Linked DNA regions of Aliidongia dinghuensis. The protein of the gene in region 1 interacts with the protein of each later gene in a pairwise test. Links are inferred from orthologs where the notes say so. Each region holds a gene or a part of one and is shown in the gene's direction. Other genes may lie near its edges. The genes, in order: grpE and IEY58_RS06935.

The links.
Region 2: the proteins of grpE (region 1) and IEY58_RS06935 interact in binary tests that used the Escherichia coli proteins (3 or more experiments, as listed by UniProt). The link is inferred for Aliidongia dinghuensis from one-to-one orthologs.

What each region holds. Positions count from the first base shown.
Region 1 is NZ_BMJQ01000012.1:97,220-107,005, forward strand. What follows is about bases 6,901-9,786. They hold grpE (nucleotide exchange factor GrpE), read left to right. Parts: upstream 6,901-7,964; coding sequence 7,965-8,609; downstream 8,610-9,786. Other genes in these bases: hrcA (heat-inducible transcriptional repressor HrcA), read left to right, coding at 6,901-7,946; dnaK (molecular chaperone DnaK), read left to right, coding at 8,808-9,786. In the rest of the region: IEY58_RS22010 (SirB1 family protein), read right to left, coding at 1-550; IEY58_RS22015 (BON domain-containing protein), read right to left, coding at 567-1,409; IEY58_RS22020 (YraN family protein), read right to left, coding at 1,495-1,860; rsmI (16S rRNA (cytidine(1402)-2'-O)-methyltransferase), read right to left, coding at 1,874-2,689; IEY58_RS22030 (penicillin-binding protein activator), read left to right, coding at 2,899-4,086; radical SAM family heme chaperone HemW, read right to left, coding at 4,105-5,286; rdgB (RdgB/HAM1 family non-canonical purine NTP pyrophosphatase), read right to left, coding at 5,283-5,903; rph (ribonuclease PH), read right to left, coding at 5,909-6,637; more of hrcA, read left to right, coding at 6,888-6,900. UniProt on the Escherichia coli protein: Participates actively in the response to hyperosmotic and heat shock by preventing the aggregation of stress-denatured proteins, in association with DnaK and GrpE. It is the nucleotide exchange factor for DnaK and may function as a thermosensor.
Region 2 is NZ_BMJQ01000003.1:198,585-208,475, forward strand. Bases 2,671-5,661 are described here. They hold IEY58_RS06935 (Nramp family divalent metal transporter), read left to right. Parts: upstream 2,671-3,489; coding sequence 3,490-4,833; downstream 4,834-5,661. Other genes in these bases: IEY58_RS06925 (LysE family translocator), read right to left, coding at 2,671-2,817; mntR (manganese-binding transcriptional regulator MntR), read right to left, coding at 2,821-3,300; IEY58_RS06940 (DUF1007 family protein), read left to right, coding at 4,934-5,545; IEY58_RS06945 (nickel/cobalt transporter), read left to right, coding at 5,545-5,661. Also shown: IEY58_RS06915 (DUF3419 family protein), read right to left, coding at 1-1,011; IEY58_RS06920 (undecaprenyl-diphosphate phosphatase), read right to left, coding at 1,284-2,096; more of IEY58_RS06925, read right to left, coding at 2,191-2,670; more of IEY58_RS06945, read left to right, coding at 5,662-6,582; IEY58_RS06950 (hypothetical protein), read right to left, coding at 6,607-7,035; IEY58_RS06955 (NlpC/P60 family protein), read right to left, coding at 7,071-7,526; IEY58_RS06960 (hypothetical protein), read left to right, coding at 7,721-7,888; zinc ABC transporter ATP-binding protein AztA, read left to right, coding at 7,915-8,700; IEY58_RS06970 (metal ABC transporter permease), read left to right, coding at 8,700-9,569; IEY58_RS06975 (ion transporter), read right to left, coding at 9,585-9,891. UniProt on the Escherichia coli protein: H(+)-stimulated, divalent metal cation uptake system. Involved in manganese and iron uptake. Can also transport cadmium, cobalt, zinc and to a lesser extent nickel and copper. Involved in response to reactive oxygen.

The sequences.
Region 1 (9,786 bases):
TGTGTTCGGGCTTGAGCTCGACCGGGCCCGCCCCGCCCCGGCCGACGATCCGGATGAGCTTGCGGAGCTGCGCCGCGTCGCGCCGTTCGCCACCCGCGAACGGGTCGAGGATGGCATGCTCGCCGCCAGCATCGATGCGGATCAGGAAATGGCCGGGGAAGTTGAGTCCGCCGGCTCGCCAGCCCTGGGCGCGCGCGGCGTGGATATAGAGGATGCCGAGCGCCACCGGCAGGCCGCGTCGCCGGTCGATCACCCGCATCAGGTCGGCATTGGCGAGATCGTCATAGGTGGCGCTGTCGCCCCTGTAGCGGTGATGGCCGACCATGACCGTGACGAGGGCGGCGACCCGGTCGGCGAGCGGGGGTGTCGTGACATCGCCGAGCTCGGCGGCGAGCTCGTCGGCCAGCTGGTCGAGATGGGCACGGTAGCCCTCCGGATCGACCTCGGGCCGATCGAGGCGGGCGAAGGCGAGCGCCGCTTCGGCGAGCGGCAGAATCGCCCCATCGGTCTGGCCCAGCTCGGCCAGCAGCGCCTCGGCGCTGTCGCTCATGCCCGAAAGTCCCGTTCTACTGCAGCGGCGTCACCTGGACCGGCGACTGTTGCGCCGGGGCCTGCTGCACCGGAGCCGACGGCTGGCCGTTCAGCGCCGGATCGCGGCTGTCGCCCGGGCCGGTCGCGCGCTGGCTTGCACCCGGCTGGTCGACCCCGGCCTGGCTAGCACCCGACTGGCTAGCACCCGGTGCGCTCAAGGCGCTCGGCTGCGTGCTGCCGGCGGTGCCGAGCTGCGTGCTGCCGTCCTCGCCGACACCGCTGCGGATGCGGATGTAGTTCTTGACTTGTTTCACGTTCGGAATGTTGCGCGCATAGTTCAGCACATGGTCGAGCTCGGTCTGGGTGCGTGCGACGCCCAGGATGTAGACCGTGCCGTCGACGCACTGGAGCGAGTAGTTGGGCGTGCGCACCTGGCTGTCGAACAGCATGTCGCTGTTGAGCCGGGCCAGGATCCAATTGTCGCCGGCCGCAGTGCCGAAGCTCGCACCCTGCGCCACCTGGATCTCGTTGATGACTTCCTTGACGCCATCCGCCTTCCAGGCGCCGGCGACGGCCTGGTCGCGGATCTTCGGGTCCGGCACCTGGCCGGTCAGCAGCACTCGGCCCTCGAAGATGTTGAGATCGACGTAGGACGCGATCTGGCCATTGTCCTTGGCCCATTGGGCATTGATCTGCGTCTTGATGCTGGTGTCGCTGAAAGTGCCGCCGACACCGCGCTCGTTGCCCATGGTATAGCCGGCGGTGCCGCCCGCGGCACCTACAGCAGCGACAAGACAGCCGCCAAGCGGCAGGGTCGCCCCGACGAGCGCCACGAGGCTGAACGCCAGGGACTGAACGCGCTGATGAGACAGGGTCACTGTTCGGGGCCTCCGGTTGGATCTTTCCTTACCGCTATAGAACGGCCGAATTGTGGCGACAACCGGACATCCGTTGTGGCGTCCCTCATGCGCCGATCCGCCAGGCGTCGGGCAGGTGGCGCGGCCAGGTCCGACGCACGATCAAGAGCGCGTCGAAACGCTGGTCGAGGTCGGCCAAGTCGGGCCGCGTCGCCAGGAACTGGCTCGCCGCACGGGCGATGCGATGCTGCTGGCGTGGGCTGACCGCATCGGCGGCCGCGCGGAAATCGGCGCGCGCCTTGACCTCGACGAACACCAGCACCCGGCCGCGCCGGACGATGAGGTCGATCTCGCCCGCCGCCGTCTTGTAGCGCCGGGCGACGATCCTGTAGCCCTTGAGCCGGAGCCACCACGCGGCGATCGCCTCGGACCGGTGGCCATGCCGCTCGGCGGCGCGCCGCTCCCGGGTCATTTGTCGGCCCGGGTCATTTGTCCACCTGGGCGAGCTCGAGCGCGCGGGCATAGACCGTGCGGCGCTTGAGGCCGAGCGCATCCGCGACCTCGCTCGCCGCGTCCCGGACCGAGAGGCGCGCGAGGGCCGCCTTGAGCGAGGCGTCGAGATCGGCGTCACTCGGCGGCGGCGCCGGCAGCGGCGGGCCGACGACGACGACGATCTCACCCTTGGGCGGCCCGGCTGCCGCATAGTGGCGGGCAAGCTCGGCGAGCGTGCCGCGGCGGACCTCCTCATAGAGCTTGGTCAATTCGCGCGCGACCGCGGCTGGCCGGTCGCCAAGCTCCGCCGCCATGTCGGCCAGCGAATCTGCGAGCCGCTGGGCGGACTCGAAGAAGATGAGCGTGGCGCGCACGGCCTTGAGCTCTGCGAGCTCCCGGCGCCGGGCAGTACTCCGCGACTCGAGGAAGCCCGCGAACAGGAACCGGTCGCTCGGCAGGCCGGACAGGACCAGGGCGGCGAGCGGCGCCGAGGCGCCCGGCAGCATCTCGACCTTGAGCCCGTCGGCAATCGCCTGGCGCACGAGCTTGAAGCCCGGGTCGGAGACGAGCGGCGTTCCGGCGTCGGAGATGAGCGCCACCGCCTGGCCTTCGGTGATCCGGCGCAGCAGCACCGGCCGCATGTGCTCGGCATTGTGCTCGTGATAGGCCGCGAGCGGCACGGCGATGCCATGACGCTGTAGCAATTTTGTGCTCACCCGCGTGTCCTCGCAGGCGATCACGTCGACCTCGGCTAAAATGTCGAGTGCGCGAAGGGTGATGTCGGCCGCATTGCCGATCGGTGTCGCCACGACGTAGAGACCGGCCGCAGCCCGTTTGGCCGCGGCAGGCCGCTCGTGGGAAGGCCGCTGCCCCTGAACAGGTTGCTTAGGCGCGCGTTTACTTGGCGTGGGCGCCCGGCTAGTCTCCCGCGGCGCCTCCTCGGTCGCTTCGGAGAATGTGCTTGAACCGTCCGTCTCTTGCGAACCCGGTCCTGCGGCCCTTGGCCCTCGCATCTGTGGTGACTTTCGCTCTGAGCTTGGCTGGCTGCGGTACCCAGACCGTACCGGGGAAGCTGCCGGGACAGCAACCCCCGGTCGCCACCCTGACCGCGCCCACGCTGCAGCCGGCTGTGCCCGCGGTACCGCAGAAGCCGGCCAATTTCGTCGACGTCAAGGGCAAGATCGACGTGGCGCTGCTGCTGCCGCTGAGCGGGCCGACCGCCGCGCTTGGCCGCGACATGCTCGACGCCGCGCAATTGTCGCTGATCGAGCTCGGCGGCGACGACATGGTGCTGACGCCGAAGGATACGCACGGCACGGCCGAAGGGGCCGTCGCCGCGGCGCGGCTCGCGGTCGCCGAAGGGGCCAGGATCATCGTGGGTCCGCTGACTGCGTCGGAGGCCGACGCGGTGAAGCCGATCGCGCAGGCCGCCCACATCAACGTGCTGAGTTTCTCGAGCGTCGCCTCCATCGCCGGTAACGGCCTGTTCCTGATGGGCATCCTGCCGCGCGAGGAGCTGACGCGGATCGCGAGCTACGCGCGCTCGACCGGCATCGATCATTTCGCGGCGATCGTGCCCAACAATACCTATGGCCAGCTCGCCGCCGACGAGTTCGGCCGTGCCGTCGCGGCGGCCGGCGGCACCATGGACGATACCGAGGTCTTCGAGCCTGGCGGCGCCGACTTGAAGCCGGTGATCAAGCATCTGGCCGCCAACGGCAAATTCACCTTCACCGCGCTCCTGGTGCCGGAGACCGGGCCCAAGCTCAAGAACGTCGTGTCGCAGCTGCAGCTCGCCGACATCAACCAGCAGAAGGTCCGCCTGCTTGGCACCGGCATCTGGGACGTGCCGGATCTCGGCAACGAGCCGTCGCTCATCGGCGGCTGGTACGCGGCCCCGCCGCCCGAGGCGCGCGCCGGGTTCCAGGACCGGTTCCGCGCCGCCTATGGCCATGCGCCGGCGCGGCTCGCGACACTCGCCTATGACGCGGTCGGCGTCGCTGCCGTGCTGGGCCGCACGCCCGGCGCCGATTTCTCGGCGGCGGCGCTCACCAACCCGAGCGGCTTCGCTGGCGCCGACGGCATCTTCCGCCTGCGCGAGGACGGCACGGCCGAGCGCGGGTTGGCCGTGCTGCAGGTCGAGCGCACCGGCGCCAGCGTGGTCAGCCCCGCGCCCGAAAGCTTCGGCGGCGAGGCCGGCCAGTAAGAAAGTCAGTAAGGAAAGTCAGCGCAGGAGGGCAGCCAGCACCGCGTTGAGCCGCTGGCGGCCGGCGGCGGTCGCGACCAGCCGGTCGCGGTCGAGCGTCACGAACCCGCCCTCCGTCAATTGGCCGAGCGCCACCGGGTCGAGCAGGTCCTCCGGCTCCAGCGCCAGTTCGTCCCGGAAGCGCCGGCGCGGGATGCCTTCGGCGAGCCTCAGGCCCATCATGACCATTTCCTCGGCACGGGCGTCGCGGTCGACGATCTCGGTCTCCTGCGTGCCGTGGCCATTGGCCTCGACGAGGCCAAGCCAGGTCTCCGGCGCCTTGGCCTGGCGTGTCGCGGTCTTGGTGCCGCCCAGGGTCAGCCGGCCATGGGCGCCGGGCCCGACCCCGACATAATCGCCGTAGCGCCAGTAGGTCAGGTTGTGCCGGCTTGCCTCGCCGGCGCGCGCATGGTTCGAGATCTCGTAGGCCGGCAGGCCGGCAGCCGCGAGCCGCGCCTGGGTCAGCTCGTAGAGCTCGCCCGCGAGCTCGTCGTCGGGCAGCGCGAAATCGCCGCGGGCATAGGCGGTGGCGAACGCCGTGCCCGGCTCGATCGTCAGCTGGTAGACCGATAGATGACCGGCGGCGAAGCCCAAGGCCCGGTCGAGCTCCGCGGTCCAGGAATCGACCGTCTGTCCGGGTCGGGCGTAGATCAGATCGAAACTGTAACGATCGAAATGCCGGGCGGCGAGCGCGATGGCCTCGAGTGCCTCGCCGGCCGTGTGCTGGCGGCCCAGGAACTTGAGTGCCGCCGGGTCGAGCGCCTGGATGCCGAGCGACACGCGATTGACGCCGGCCGCGCGGAAGCCCTGGAACTTATGCGCCTCGACCGAGGTCGGATTGGCCTCGAGCGTGATCTCGACGTCCGCGTCGAGCGACCAGTTTCGGCCGATCCGCTCGATGACGGCGCCGACCGTCGCGGGTTCCATGAGCGACGGCGTGCCGCCGCCGAAGAAGATCGAAGTGACCGCGCGCCCCGGTGTTTGGGCCGCGTAATGGTCGAGCTCGCGCAAAAGCGCTGCGCGCCAGCGGTCCTGCTCGATCCGCTCGCGCACATGGCTGTTGAAGTCGCAATAAGGGCACTTCGCCAGGCAGAACGGCCAATGGACATAGACGGCGAAGCCCGGGGTCTCCGGCCCGCGCGATGCGGGCACCTGGATCATGACGCGAAACAGGCCTCGACCAACTGGCCGAAGGCACGGGCCCGGTGGCTGATGCGATGCTTGGTCGCCTCGTGCATCTCGCCGAAGGTCTGGCTCATGCCGTCGGGCACGAAGATCGGGTCATAGCCGAAGCCGCGGTCGCCGCGCGGCGGGAAGGTGAGCGTGCCCGACACGCGACCCTCGAAGCTCTCGTAGTGACCGTCCGGCCAGGCGAGCGTCAGCGCACACACGAAATGGGCGCGCCGGCTGGCGGCTCCCTTGTCCGTGAGCTCGTGCTCGACGCGCGCCATGGCGGCGGCGAAATCCTTGTCGGGCCCGGCCCAGCGCGCCGAATAGATGCCGGGAGCGCCGCCGAGCGCGTCGACCGCGAGGCCGGAATCGTCCGACAGCGCCGGCACGCCGGCTGCCAGCGCCGCCGCCAGGGCCTTGAGCTCGGCATTGGCGAGGAAGGTGGTCCCGGTCTCCTCCGGCTCCGGCAGGCCGTGCTCCGCGGCCGAACTCACGTGCACGCCATAGGGCGCCAGCAGCTCGACGATCTCACGCAGCTTGCCCGGATTATGGGTCGCGACGATGAGGCCGGTGCCGGTGAAGCGGCGGCGTGGAACGGCGGCGCACATGGGTGTCAGAGCCCGCCCAGGCCTACAGCCGCCCGCTGCAGCCGGGCAAGCTCGGCGATGCCCTTGCGCGCGAGCTTCAGGAGCTCCGCGAACTGCTCCTCGGCAAACGGCGCCTCCTCGGCGGTTGCCTGGATCTCGACGATCCGGCCGGTCGCGGTCAGCACGAAATTGGCGTCGGCCTCCGCGGCGGAATCTTCCGGATAGTCGAGGTCGAGCACGGGCACGCCGTTATAGATGCCGCAGGACACGGCGGCGACCTGGTCGCGGAGCGGCAGGACCGGGATCAGCTTCTGGTCGACCAGGCCCCTGAGCGCCAGGTGCAGCGCCACATAGCTGCCGGTGATCGACGCAGTGCGCGTGCCGCCGTCGGCCTGCAGCACGTCGCAGTCGATCTTGATCTGCCGCTCGCCCAAGGCCTTGAGGTCGCAGATCGCGCGGAGCGACCGGCCGATCAGGCGCTGGATCTCCTGCGTGCGGCCCGACTGCTTGCCGCGTGCCGCCTCGCGTTCCGTCCGCGTATGGGTCGACCGCGGCAGCATGCCGTATTCGGCGGTGATCCAGCCGGCGCCGGTGTTGCGCAGGAACGGCGGCACCTTTTCCTCGACCGAGGCGGTGCAGAGCACATGGGTCTCGCCGAACTTCGCGAGGCAGGAACCCTCGGCATATTTGGCGAAGCCGGGGGTGAGCGTCACCGGGCGGAGCTGGTCGACCGGGCGACCGGAAGGACGTGACATGGGTCTCTGGCTTCTTTCGACGATCCGAATATTCTCGAGCGGGCGTACTCGAATGGGGCGCCAACCTACTCTGCCAGTCGCCTGCGCGTCCAGGATTTGCCGGCATCGATACATGGGCGGCTTGAAGGGGCGAAGGTTGACGCCCGGGCTTGTCGTCCCTAAGTTTCGGCACGCCTTGGCCGTCAGCGGCGAGGTTCCATTGCATTCACTGTCTCACAAGGGACGATCGGCGAGCTTGAGCGACCGCGACATGCCCCGCGCGAGAACGGAAACGCTCGTCGGCATGCTCAACGAGCGTAGCCGGGAGATCTTCCGCACGATCGTCGATGCCTATGTGGAGACCGGCGAGCCGATCGGCTCGCGCACGATCTCGCGCCGGCTCGGGCTCAATCTCTCGCCGGCGACGATCCGCAACGTGATGGCGGATCTCGAGGAGGCGGGCCTGCTGTTCGCGCCGCATACCTCGGCCGGCCGCCTGCCGACCGATGCGGGGCTCCGGCTCTTTGTCGACGGGCTGCTCGAGGTGGGCCGGCTCTCGCAGGATGAGCGCGACAATCTCGATGCGCGCTGTGCCGCCGGCGGCCGGTCGTTTTCGGCCGTGCTGGAACAGGCGACGCAGACCTTGTCGGGTCTGTCGCGCTGTGCCGGCCTGGTGCTGGCGCCCAAGACCGAGAGCGCCTTGAAGCATGCCGAGTTTGTGGCCCTCGGGCCCGGCCGGGCGCTCGTCGTGCTGGTGACCGAGGACGGCCTGGTCGAGAACCGTGTCATCGAGGTGCCGGTCGGCGTGCCGGCCTCCGCGCTCGTCACCGCTGGCAATTTCCTCTCCGCGCGGATGGTGGGCTTCACGCTCGAGGAGGCCAAGGCGGCGCTGGTGCAGGAGCTGGCCCAGAACCAGGCGGAGCTCGACGAGCTCACCGCGCGCCTCGTCGAGGCGGGCCTCGCGTCCTGGTCCGGAGAGCGTTCGGGCGGCTCGCTCATCGTGCGCGGCCAGAAGAACCTGCTCGAGGATATCAACGCGCTCGAGGACCTCGACCGGGTGCGGCGGCTCTTCGAGATGCTCGAGACCAAGGAAACGATGATGCGCCTCGTCGAGGCGACCCATCGCGGCGAGGGCGTGCAGATCTTTATCGGCTCCGCCAACTCGCTGTTCGGCATCGCGGGCTGTTCGATGGTGATCGCACCCTATATGAACAGCCGAGAGCAGATCGTCGGGGCCATCGGCGTGATCGGCCCCACGCGGATCAACTATGCCCGCATCATCCCCATGGTGGATTACACCGCCAAGGTGATCGGGCGTTCCATTGGATAAATCAGGACTCAGTCGACGATGGCAGATAACCCCAATACCCCCGAGACCGAAGAGCTGATCGAGGCGACGCAGCCGGCCGAGACGGGCGTTTCCGCCGAGGCGCGCGTGGCCGAGCTCGAGGCCGAGGTCGCGAAATACAAGGACCAGGCGCTGCGCGCGCTCGCCGAGCAGGAGAACGTGCGTCGCCGCGCTCAGCGCGACCGGGAGGACGCGCTCAAGTTCGCGATCTCCGGCTTCGCCAAGGACCTGGTCAACGTCGCCGACAACCTGCGCCGCGCGATCGACAGCGTGCCGGAGGCCCAGGCGACGAAGAACGAGCTGGTGAAGAACCTGCTCTCGGGCGTGTCCGCGACCGAGCGCGAGCTGCTGGGCGCGTTCGAGAAGCACGGCATCCGCAGGGTCGATCCTGTCGGCGAGAAGTTCGACCACAACCTGCACCAGGCGATCTTCGAGCTCGAGAACACCGGCAAGCCCGCGGGCACGGTCGTCCAGGTGCTGCAGGCCGGCTACACGATCCACGACCGGCTGCTGCGTGAGGCGATGGTCGGCGTTGCCAAGGGCCCGGTGACGGAAGCCGCCGCGGCGGAGAAGCCGGCCACCGAAAAGTCGGCGGGCGAAAAACCGGCTGCGGAGGCGCATCAGCGCGTCGATCGCACGGCCTGATCCCGGTCGAGTGTGGCTTTTCGATTTTCCCTCACGAATCCGTGACAGGAAAGCATTTCGCCCCGTTGCAGGGTCGGAAAGCCGCCCATATATATCGGCGGGCGCCCGGTCGAATCGTGGCGCCCAGGTGAAATATCGGGGGACGGTGAAGGAGCGCTCCTCGGAGGCCCTCGCGTCCTGCTTGTTTGAGAGGCAGTAATGAGCAAAGTCATCGGTATCGATCTCGGCACGACCAATTCCTGCGTCGCTGTCATGGAAGGCAAGACCGCCAAGGTGATCGAGAACAGTGAAGGTGCGCGCACGACGCCGTCGATGGTCGCCTTCACCGAGAACGGCGAGCGCCTGGTCGGCCAGGCGGCGAAGCGCCAGGGCGTCACCAACCCGGAGAACACTTTCTCTGCGATCAAGCGCCTGATCGGCCGCCGCTTCGAAGATCCGACCGTCAAGAAGGATATCGGCCTCGTTCCCTATAAGATCATCGGCGCCGACAATGGCGACGCCTGGGTCGAGAGCCGCAACGACAAGTACGCGCCGTCGCAGATCAGCGCGTTCATCCTGCAGAAGATGAAGGAGACCGCCGAGGCCTATCTCGGCGAGACGGTGACCCAGGCGGTCATCACGGTGCCGGCCTATTTCAACGACAGCCAGCGCCAGGCGACGAAGGACGCCGGCAAGATCGCCGGCCTCGAAGTGCTGCGCATCATCAACGAGCCGACCGCGGCGGCCCTTGCCTATGGCATGGAGAAGCGCGGCTCCGGCACGATCGCGGTCTATGACCTGGGCGGCGGCACGTTCGACGTCTCGATCCTCGAGATCGGCGACGGCGTGTTCGAGGTGAAGTCGACCAACGGCGACACGTTCCTCGGCGGCGAGGATTTCGACAAGTCGGTGATCGACTACCTGGCCGACGAGTTCCGGAAGGAGCAGGGCATCGACCTGCGCAAGGACCGGCTGGCGCTCCAGCGCCTCAAGGAAGCGGCCGAGAAGGCGAAGATCGAGCTGTCGTCCTCGATGCAGACCGAGGTCAATCTGCCGTTCATCACGGCCGACCAGTCGGGTCCGAAGCATCTCAACATCAAGCTCTCCCGCGCCAAGCTCGAGAGCCTGGTCGAGGATCTGGTGCAGCGGACGATCGAGCCCTGCAAGGCGGCGCTCCGTGATGCAGGCCTGAAGGCCT
Region 2 (9,891 bases), on another replicon or contig:
GTCCATCCAATCGACGCTGTCGAGCAGGATGTAGCGGTCCTTGCTGCCGGCGTCCTCGCTCGCGAGATAGTCGGTCATCGACTGCAGCCGCGTCTCGACCCGGCCGAGCCGGTCGCGGATCGTCGCGTAATTCTCAGCCTTGAGATACGGCGGCGTCGCGCGGCGCTCCTTCACGTCATAATGCCGGCCGAACGCCTGCCAGGCGAAATAGTTCTCCGACAGGTCGAAGTCGCAGGCGAGGCGCCGGATGCGATGACGGATCAGGTCGGCGAGGTCGCCGCTCGAGTCCTGGCGCATGGCATCGAACTGGTTTGCCGGGATGCCGAGGCTGTAGAGCACGACCGGCTGGCGGGCGAGCAGGCGCACGAGCTTGAGTTCGAACAGCGGCCCGATCTCGCGGTCGTAGATCTCGCGCTGCTCTTCCATCGTGCGCGCGTCGAGGATGCGTTCCGGATGGCGGTCGGCGATCCGGGCGAAGGCATGCAGGAAGCCGATGAACTTGCCGAGCAGCGCCTTGCGGTAGAGACCCTTGGCAAAGAACTCGACGCGCTCGCGGCCCAAGAGCGAGCGATGCTCCCAGAAGGCGCGTGCGGCCGGGTCGAGCTTGTCGGCCAGGTGGGTGCGGTAGAGGTCGACATTGTCCTTGTTCTTGGCGATGCCGAAGAACTGGAAGAACGCCTCGTGGTCCGGCAGATGGCGAAGTGCCGCAAGCTTCAAGCGCGTCAGCGCAATATGCGCCGGGTTGAGGTCGAGGGCGGTGATCTGCGCCGGGTCGGCGACCAGGTAATTGAGGATGTTACAGCCGCCGGACGCGATCGTGACAACCCGGCTGTCGGGCCGGAGATCGAGCGCCTCGAGGTCGACGGCCGGGTCTTCCCAGATCTGGTTATAGACGAAGCGGGCAAACCAGAGCGCGAACAGCCGGTCGAGCAGCGCTTGTTTCTTGCTGGGAGCCTGCCGATAGACCGCCTTCTTGATTGCTGCGGTCTTGCTACGCGCCAGTGCCACCATCGGGAAAGCCCATCCCTCGTTGCGGGCCCTTCGGCAGCGTGCCCATGGGCCGGAGTAACGAGCGGAATAGGAGCAAAGTCAGGGCCGGTCTACTAGATTTAGGGGGCCCGGCGATGATTTCACCGAGCCTCCACAGAACCGTCTCCGAACTGTCATTTTACTTAAGAAAGACCACTTTTCTCGGAGAACCGACGCCCGTTTCTTAAGCAGAGCGAGGAGTGGACGGCGCACGGACGCCATCCGACTCCTCGTTTTCCGTCAGGCGCCGGCGCTTACGCCAGCGCCAGCACCAGGGCGCCCACGAGCCAGCAATAGATCGCGAACGGCCGCATCGCATTCACCTCGTGGCGGCGGAACCAGATCATCAGCGCCCAGACGCTGAGGAAGGCGATGACGCCGGCGACGAGGCCGCCGATCGTAGCATTGCCCATGGTGCCGGCCGGCGCATGGGCGAGCTTCGGCAGTTCGAGCACGCTCGCACCCAGGATGATCGGCGTTGCCAGCAGGAACGAGAAACGCGCGGCTGCCTCGTGGGTGAGGCCGGCCCAGAAGCCCGCGACCATGCTGGCGCCGGAGCGCGAGAAGCCGGGGACGAGCGCCAGCGACTGGGCAAGCCCGACCAGCACCGCCTGGGTGAAGCTCAGTTCCTGGACCTCCTTCGTGCCGCGCCTCTGTAGCTTCTCGCCGGCATAGAGCAGCACGCCGTTCAAGAGCAGGAAGAAGGCGGCCGAGGTCACGCTGGAGAAGATGCCTTTCAGGAGCTTCTCGAACACGAGCCCGATGATCGCCGCCGGGATGGTGCCGACGATCACCAGCATGAGCGTCCGCCGCGCCGTCACCGCGCGGCTGTCGAACAGGCTCATCAGGAAATCGAGCCAGTCGCGCCAGAAGAAGACAAAAAGCGCCACCGCCGTGCCGAGGTGCAGCATGACGACGAACGGCAGGAAATGCTCTTTCAGGAATTCCGGGCTCAGGTCCCAGCCGAAGGCGAAAGGCGTGAGGACCGCGTGAGCGACGGAGGAGATGGGGAAAAGCTCGGTGATGCCTTGGATGATGGAAATGATCAGGGTCTGAAGGAGATCCATGTCGCCTCGGCAGATGGTGGAACGGGGGGCGGACCGGCTATAGCAAGTCCGGACCGGGGTGCCCAGTGTAAAAGCCGGGGCTGAAGATGCGGGATCAGTCGCGCGTCAAGCTGGCAAGCCCGACGCCGGCACCGATCAGGAAGGTGCCGGCGATGCGATTGGTGAGGCGCGCGAAGCGTGGCCGGAGTGCCAGCCGCGTCGCCTGGGCCGCGAGGCAGGCATAGAACAGCTGCACCACGAACTCGATCACGACGCTTACCAGCGCCAGCACCACCAACTGCACCGCCACGGGCCGCTGCGTATCGACGAATTGCGGCAATAGTGCGGTGAAGAACAGCAGCGCCTTCGGGTTCGCGACCTGGACGACGAAGGCATGGGTGAAGAGCCCGGCAGCCCGCCCGCGCGCCACAGGGGCGGCCGCGACGGCGAGGCTCGACGTCCGGTCGAAGAAGGTCCGGACGCCGAGCCAGAGGAGATAGGCAGCGCCCAGCCACTTGATCGCGAAGAACAATTCATACGAGGCAAGCAGCAAGGCGCCGAGGCTGGTCGCCGACAGGACGAAATAAAGCGTGTTGCCGGCGATGATGCCGAAGATCGACCAGAGCGCGCGGCCGGCGCCGTGCTTCAGCGCCTGGGACAGGATGGTCAGCACCGCGGGCCCGGGCGTCAGGCACAGCACCAGCTCCGTGACCGCGAACAGCGCGACGAGCTGCCAGTTCATGACCTATAGGACTTTCTTGGCCGCGGCCTCGGCGATGAAGCGCTCGAACGCGGCAAGCGTCGGCTCGCTCACGTGATGCTCCATGCCCTCGGCATCGGCGCGCGCGGTTTCGGGATCGATGCCGAGCGCCTCGAGGAAACGCAGCACGATCTGGTGCCGGCGCCGGCATTCGAGCGCCAGCGCCCGGCCGGCATCGGTCAGGAAGATCGAGCGATAGGGCTGCTGCTGGACATAGCCGTCGCGCTGCAGCCGGCCGATGGTATTGACCACGGTCGCGTGTGCAACCCCCAGCCGTCGCGAGATATCGACGGCCCGCGCCTCGCCCTGGGTGTCGATGAGGTCGGCGATCAGCTCGCAATAGTCCTGCGCCATCATGCTGTCGCGCTGGCGCCGCTGCTGGCCGAATGCCCGCGCCTGGCTTTCCGGCTCGTCGACCACGCAGCTCAAGACGCCGATGACCGGCGTCTCCCTGTCCTCGCCCATTGCGCCACTTCCTTGCTCTACCGGGCTCGGATCCTAGCAAGCGGGCGGCGATTTTGTAAGGCGGGCCGGGCCGCCCTCGCCCGCCAAGCGCCTGTCGGTCACAATTATTTCAACGACTGGCATCTTGTACCGAATATAGCCAATGCTATAATCTCATTATCGAGCTTCATCCGAGGGGGCAGAACGCCCATGGCACCGAGCGATGTCAGCCTAGCCGAACCGATGACCCCGGGTCTCGCCCCGCGGTCGGTCTCGCTTGGCCCGGTGCATCGGTCGATCCGGATCCCGGTCGACGCCGGCTGGTTCCGCAAGCTCCTCGCCTTCGGCGGCCCGGGCTATCTTGTATCCGTGGGATACATGGACCCGGGCAACTGGGCGACCGACCTCGCCGGCGGCTCGGCCTACGGCTACACCCTGCTCTCGGTCGTGGTGCTCTCCAGCCTGATGGCGATGCTGCTGCAGGCGCTGAGCCTCCGGCTCGGCATCGCAACCGGCCGCGACCTCGCCCAATTGAGCCGCGAGCGGTTCGGGCCCAGGGCGTCCTTCGCCTTCTGGGCGGTCGCCGAACTCGCCATCGTGGCCTGCGACCTGGCCGAGGTGATCGGCACGGCGATCGCGCTCGAGCTGCTGTTCGGCCTGCCGCTCCTCTGGGGCGTGCTGCTGACGGCCGGCGATACGCTCCTGGTGCTGGGGCTACAGCGCTGGGGCTTCCGCGGCGTCGAGGCGCTGGTCGTGGGCCTCATCGCGCTCATCACTGTTTGCTTTGGTTACGAGCTGCTCGTGTCCTCGCCGGCGATGGCCGGCGTCCTGGGCGGGCTCGTGCCGCGTACGCAGATCGTGCACGACCCGGCCATGCTCTATGTCGCGATCGGCATCATCGGCGCCACCGTGATGCCGCATAACCTCTATCTGCATTCGGCGCTGGTGCAGACGCGCGGCTATGCCGAGGACGAGCACGGCAAGCGCGAGGCGATCCGCTTCGCGACCATCGATTCCAACGTGGCCCTTGGCTTCGCGCTCCTTATCAACGCCGCGATCCTGGTGCTGGCGGCCGCCACGTTCCACACCTCCGGCCATCAGGACATCGCGGAGCTGCAGGACGCCTACCACCTGATCGCGCCGCTGCTGGGCGCGCCGCTGGCCGCGACCGTGTTCGCGCTGGCCCTGCTCTGCGCCGGCCAGAATTCGACGCTGACCGGCACGCTCGCCGGGCAGATCGTCATGGAGGGCTTCCTCCACATGCGCATCCGGCCGTGGCTCCGGCGGCTCGTCACGCGCGCCCTCGCCGTGGTGCCGGCCGCCATCGTCGTGGCACTCTCGGGCGAGCAGGCAACCGGCGACATGCTGATCGGCAGCCAGGTCGTGCTCAGCCTGCAACTGCCCTTCGCCATGATCCCGCTCGTCTGGCTCACCGGCGACAAGCGGCTGATGGGCCCATTCGCCAATTCCCGCATGATGTCGATCGCCGCCTGGACCGTGTCGCTCCTCATCGTGGCGCTCAACCTCAAGCTCGCTGCGGACATGCTGTTCTAGCGAGCGCCCGCGGCCAGCGGCGCGACGCTTTGCCCCAGACCCGAAACGCATCATGCGGCGGGACGTGATGCGCTCCCGCCGCTCTGCTATAGAGGCGGCCATGATCGCCCTTCGGCGCCCTGTCGCCCCGCTCCTCGTCCTTGTCGGCCTCGGCGCTCCCGCCGCGGCGCTGGCTCATCCGCACATCTTCATCGAAGAGCATGTCGAGGTGCTGTTCGACCACGACACTGTGACCGGCGTACGCATGACCTGGAGCTTCGACGAGCTCTATAGCTCCATGCTGCGCTCCGACTATACCTCGACGAAGAAGGGGCCGATCACGGCCAAGGACGTGCAGAACCTGCACGACAAGGCCTTCACGAACCTCGCGACCGTGCATTACTTCACGACCATGAGCCTCGACGGCAAGCCGGTCGAATTCGGCACGCCCAAGGATTTCACGGCGAGCTTCAATGCCGACGACAAGGCGATCTACAGCTTCGTCATCCCGCTGACCCTGCCCAAGGCGGCGCCCAAGAACCTGCTGGAGATCGCGGTGTTCGACCCGGAATATTACGTGGATTTCGAACTCGCGACCGACGATCCGGTCAAGGCGACCGGCGGTGCCGCGCTCAAGGCGGACTGCCAGCCCGGCACGGTGCGGCGCGACACCCAGGGCTGGGGCCAGGTCGACGCCGACATCGTGTCCTGCACCTATCAGGGCGGCGCCTGATGCGCCGGCTCCTCTTCGTCCTGCTGCTGCTCGCGACGGGGCTCGCTGCCGGGCTGGCGGGCGCTGCCAAGGCCGACCCGTTCACCGGCGGCGGCGGCACGCCGCTGTCGAGCAAGCCCGCGGGCCAACCGGAGGCGCCAGCGGCGCAGCCTGGCGACGTTGCGGCTACGCTGCCCGTCACCGGCCTTTTCAACGGCATGCTGCAACGGCTGGCTCACCAGCAGATGCTGCTGAACGAACGCATCTCGCACCAGTTCAAGGCCGTGCGCGACACCGGCTCGCGCACCGCCTTCGCGACCATCCTGGCGCTTGCCTTCCTTTACGGCGTGCTGCACGCGGCCGGCCCCGGCCATGGCAAATCGATTGTTGCCGCCTATTTCGTCGCGAACGAGGCCCGCTGGACCAGCGGCGTGATGATGGGCGGCGTCATCTCGCTCCTGCAGGGCTTGACCGCCATCGTCGTGGTGTCCCTGCTATCGCTGGTCCTCCGGACCAGCCAGATGGCGATCGAGAACAACGGCGCCATGGTCGAGTTCTTGAGCTATGGCCTGGTCGTGCTGATCGGCCTGGTGCTGTTCTGGCGTGCGGCCACGGGCCGGGGACACCACCATCATCATGGGCCCGCTCCGCTCGGCCACGACCACCATGCCTGCGGCCATGATCATCATCATGACCACGATCACCACGACCACGGGCATCACCACCCGGCACCGGCGCACAGCTCGTTCCGCCACATCCTGACGCTCGCGGCCGGCGTCGCCCCCTGCGCCAGCGCCATCATCATCATGCTGTTCGCGCTCGCCAACGGCGCGATGCTGGTCGGCACGATTGCGGTCATGTCGCTGTCGCTCGGCATGGGCCTGACCGTCTCGGCGATCGGCGTGCTGTCGATCCTGGCGCGCGGCCTGATGAAGCGCTTCGCCGGCGGCGAGACGGCGGCCGGCGAACGGCTCGAGCGCGTGCTCAACATCGCCGGCTCGGTCCTGGTCGTGGGCTTCGCCGGCCTGCTGATGCTGGGCGCCTGGGAGCGGCTTTAGCGGCCCGCGCCGCTCGTCAGCTGATCACGGCGTCTTCGCCCGCTCGATCAAATAGTCCTCGCCCTCGTAGATGTAGATCGCCCGATCCTGACCGATGAACAGAACACGGGCGTAGGGGCCGTCGTCACAGTTGAGTCGGGCGTCGGTGATCGTCCCCTTCGGCGAAGCCAGCGCGTGTGCGCCCTTCGGCAGCTTGAACAATTTGATTGCGGACAGCCAAGGGAGCTGACGGTTCGGATACGATGCGCCCGTGGCGCAGTTCGTGGAGAACGGGTCGTTGAACGAGTCGTCAGATATAACGATCTGGGTGCCGATCTCCGGCGTCTTGCGACCTTGGCAATCGCTGCACAGAACCTTGGTCACGGTCCAGGTGCCGAACATCTCAGGCGTCCCCTGCGGCGTCGACATGGGCTGAGACGCGTCGTCCGCCATCGCCGCGCCGATGCCGACCATGGCAGCGGCGACCGCCACTAGGGTTGGGAGCAACCTCATTGTGCCGAACCGATGTAGCGGAGGAACTGCTTCTTCCGGGACCACCACCAGCGATCCGGTACGTTCACCTTGCCTACGCCCCCGGACTGCATGCCGACGAATTGGGAAGCAGACAGCATGATCGCTACGTGCGCCGGGAAGGAGCGCTTCACGCCCTTCTGGACCTCGTACGGTACCGGCCCGGCCGGGAAGTAGACGATGTCTCCGGCCTGTGGCGCTCCGGTCACCGACTGGAATTGTAGCCTGTCTTTTGCGATCTCATCCGAGCTCTCGCGCACGAACAGCGGGTTCACCGTCTTGATCGCGAGCCAGACGAAATACGAGCAGTCGAAGGCTTGATCGGAGACAGGGGGAGTTGCGTATGTGGCGGCCTGCTTGGTTTGCCAGAGCTTGGCGGCCGCAACGGCGATCCTATCCGACGTGGTGGCGGCAGGTGATTGATCGTCTGGCATCTGGTCCGGCGTCCTTCGATGGCGTCTGCACCGGAGCGTACGCTAAGGTCGAGACGGCGGGAAGCGGCACCACCTGACGATGTTGTCCACGATACCGGGGCTGGCGATCGCGAGTGGGATGCGCGACGCGCGCTTGTCGCGGTCGAAATGTAACGTTATATCCTTTTCTTTCGATCGAACGGGTGGACCGCAGCATGGCGATGGAGACGGAGCACGGGCTTGATCACGCGCATGTCCGCCGCCGGGCGTCGCTACCGGTAGCGGGGACGAGCCCGCTTGCCCATGGCCTGGGTTTCCGGCTCGCCTGGGCCGGCGGCCTGTCGGCGCTCTTGTGGCTCGGCGTCGCCTGGGCATTGCAATGACAAGCGTTGCAATGAGTGGAGCCGTAATGAGCACGGCCAAGACCGCGTCGGGCGCCGCGGTCGCAGTCGAGGATCTGACCGTCGCCTACGAGCGGCATCCGGCGATCCATCACATTCGCGGCCGGTTCGCGGCCGGCTCGCTCACTGCCATTATCGGCCCTAACGGCGCCGGCAAGTCGACGCTCGTCAAGACCATCGCCGGCACGCTTCGCCCGGTGAGCGGCCGCGTCCGGCGCGATCCGGCCGGGCCTGCGCGGCTTGCCTATCTGCCGCAGCAGTCGGAGATCGAGCGCGGTTTCCCGATCACCGTGCTCGACACGGTGCTGCTCGGCGCCTGGCGCCGCATCGGCTGGCACCGCGCCGCCGGCCGGGCCGAGACGGAGGCCGCGCTGGCGGCGCTCGACGCCGTCGGTCTCGCCCATTTCGAGCAGCGCGGCGTCTCGACACTCTCGTCCGGCCAGTTCCAGCGCGTGCTGTTCGCGCGCCTCATGGTGCAGGACGCGCCGCTGATCCTGCTCGACGAGCCGTTCACCGCACTCGACAGCAAGACGACGCGCGATCTTCTGGCGCTGGTCGAGCGCTGGCACCGCGAGGGCCGCACGATCATCGCCGTGCTGCATGATTTCGAGCAGGTGCGCGCCCATTTCCCGGAGAGCCTGCTTATCGCGCGCGAGCTCGTCGCCTGGGGCCCGACCGAGACGGTGCTGACGCCGGACAATCTGGCGGCCGCGCGGCGCATCTCTGAAGCCTGGGATGAGAACGCCGTCGCCTGCCATGCGGCGGCCGAGGATGCGCTGAGGGCTCGCGCCTGATGCTCTACGACTTCCTGGCCGGACCGTTCGTCGAGTTCCCGTTCCTCAGGCGCGCGCTCGTCGGCGCGCTGGCGCTGGCGCTTGGCTGCGGCCCGATCGGCACGTTCCTGGTCTTGAGGCGCATGAGCCTGATGGGCGATGCCATGAGCCATGCGGTGCTGCCGGGGGCGGCGATCGGCTTCATGTTCGCAGGATTGTCGCTGCCGGCGATGAGCCTCGGCGGCCTCGGCGCCGGGCTGCTGGTGGCGCTCCTGGCCGGCATCGTCACGCGATTGACGCCGCTCCGCGAAGACGCGAGCTTCGCCGCGTTCTATCTCATGTCGCTGGCACTGGGCGTCCTGATTGTGTCGACCCACGGCAGCAGCGTCGATCTGCTGCATGTGCTGTTCGGCACCATCCTGGCGGTCGACGACACGGCGCTGATCCTGGTCGGCGCGATTGCGACCGTGACGCTCATTGCCCTCGCCCTCATCTATCGGCCGCTCGTGCTCGACGCGTTCGACCCGGGCTTCCTGCGCTCGGTCGGCGTGCCGGGCGGCACGATCCACGCACTGTTCCTGACGCTGGTCGTGCTCAACCTGGTCGCGGGCTTCCAGGCGCTCGGCACCTTGATGGCCGTCGGCCTCATGATGATCCCGGCCGCCGCCGCGCGCTTCTGGGCGCGCGAGATCTGGTCCTTGGCCGCGGTGTCAAGCGCGCTCGCGGCGCTTGCCGGCTATGTCGGCCTGCTCGTCTCCTATCATGCCGACCTGCCGTCGGGCCCGGCCATCATCCTGACAGCCGGCCTGCTCTACCTTGTCTCCGTCGCCGTCGGCCGGCGCGATTCGATCCGCACCCGCTATTTCGTGAAGTCGCACCTGGCGGCGTGATCGCCCAGCCGCCAGTTACTTCGCCGCTTCCGCCGGATGCGGCATGGGCTGGCCGCAATGGGGGCAGCGGTCTGCAGCGGCGTCGGCCAATACCTGGCCGACCATCGCCTCAGCGTCTCGGCGCGACACGCCCATCTCGGCGCCGAGCTGCTCCATCGCCGCGGCGTCGCGCGCCCGGATCTGCCGGCCGGCGACGCCAGCGCGCAGCAGCGAGCGGTACTGCTCGCGCCGGAGGCGCAGCTGGTCCATGAAGCTGACCGTGAGCAGGCCGGAAAAGAGCGCCAGCGTACAGACGCCGACGACCGCGACGAAGCCGCCGAAA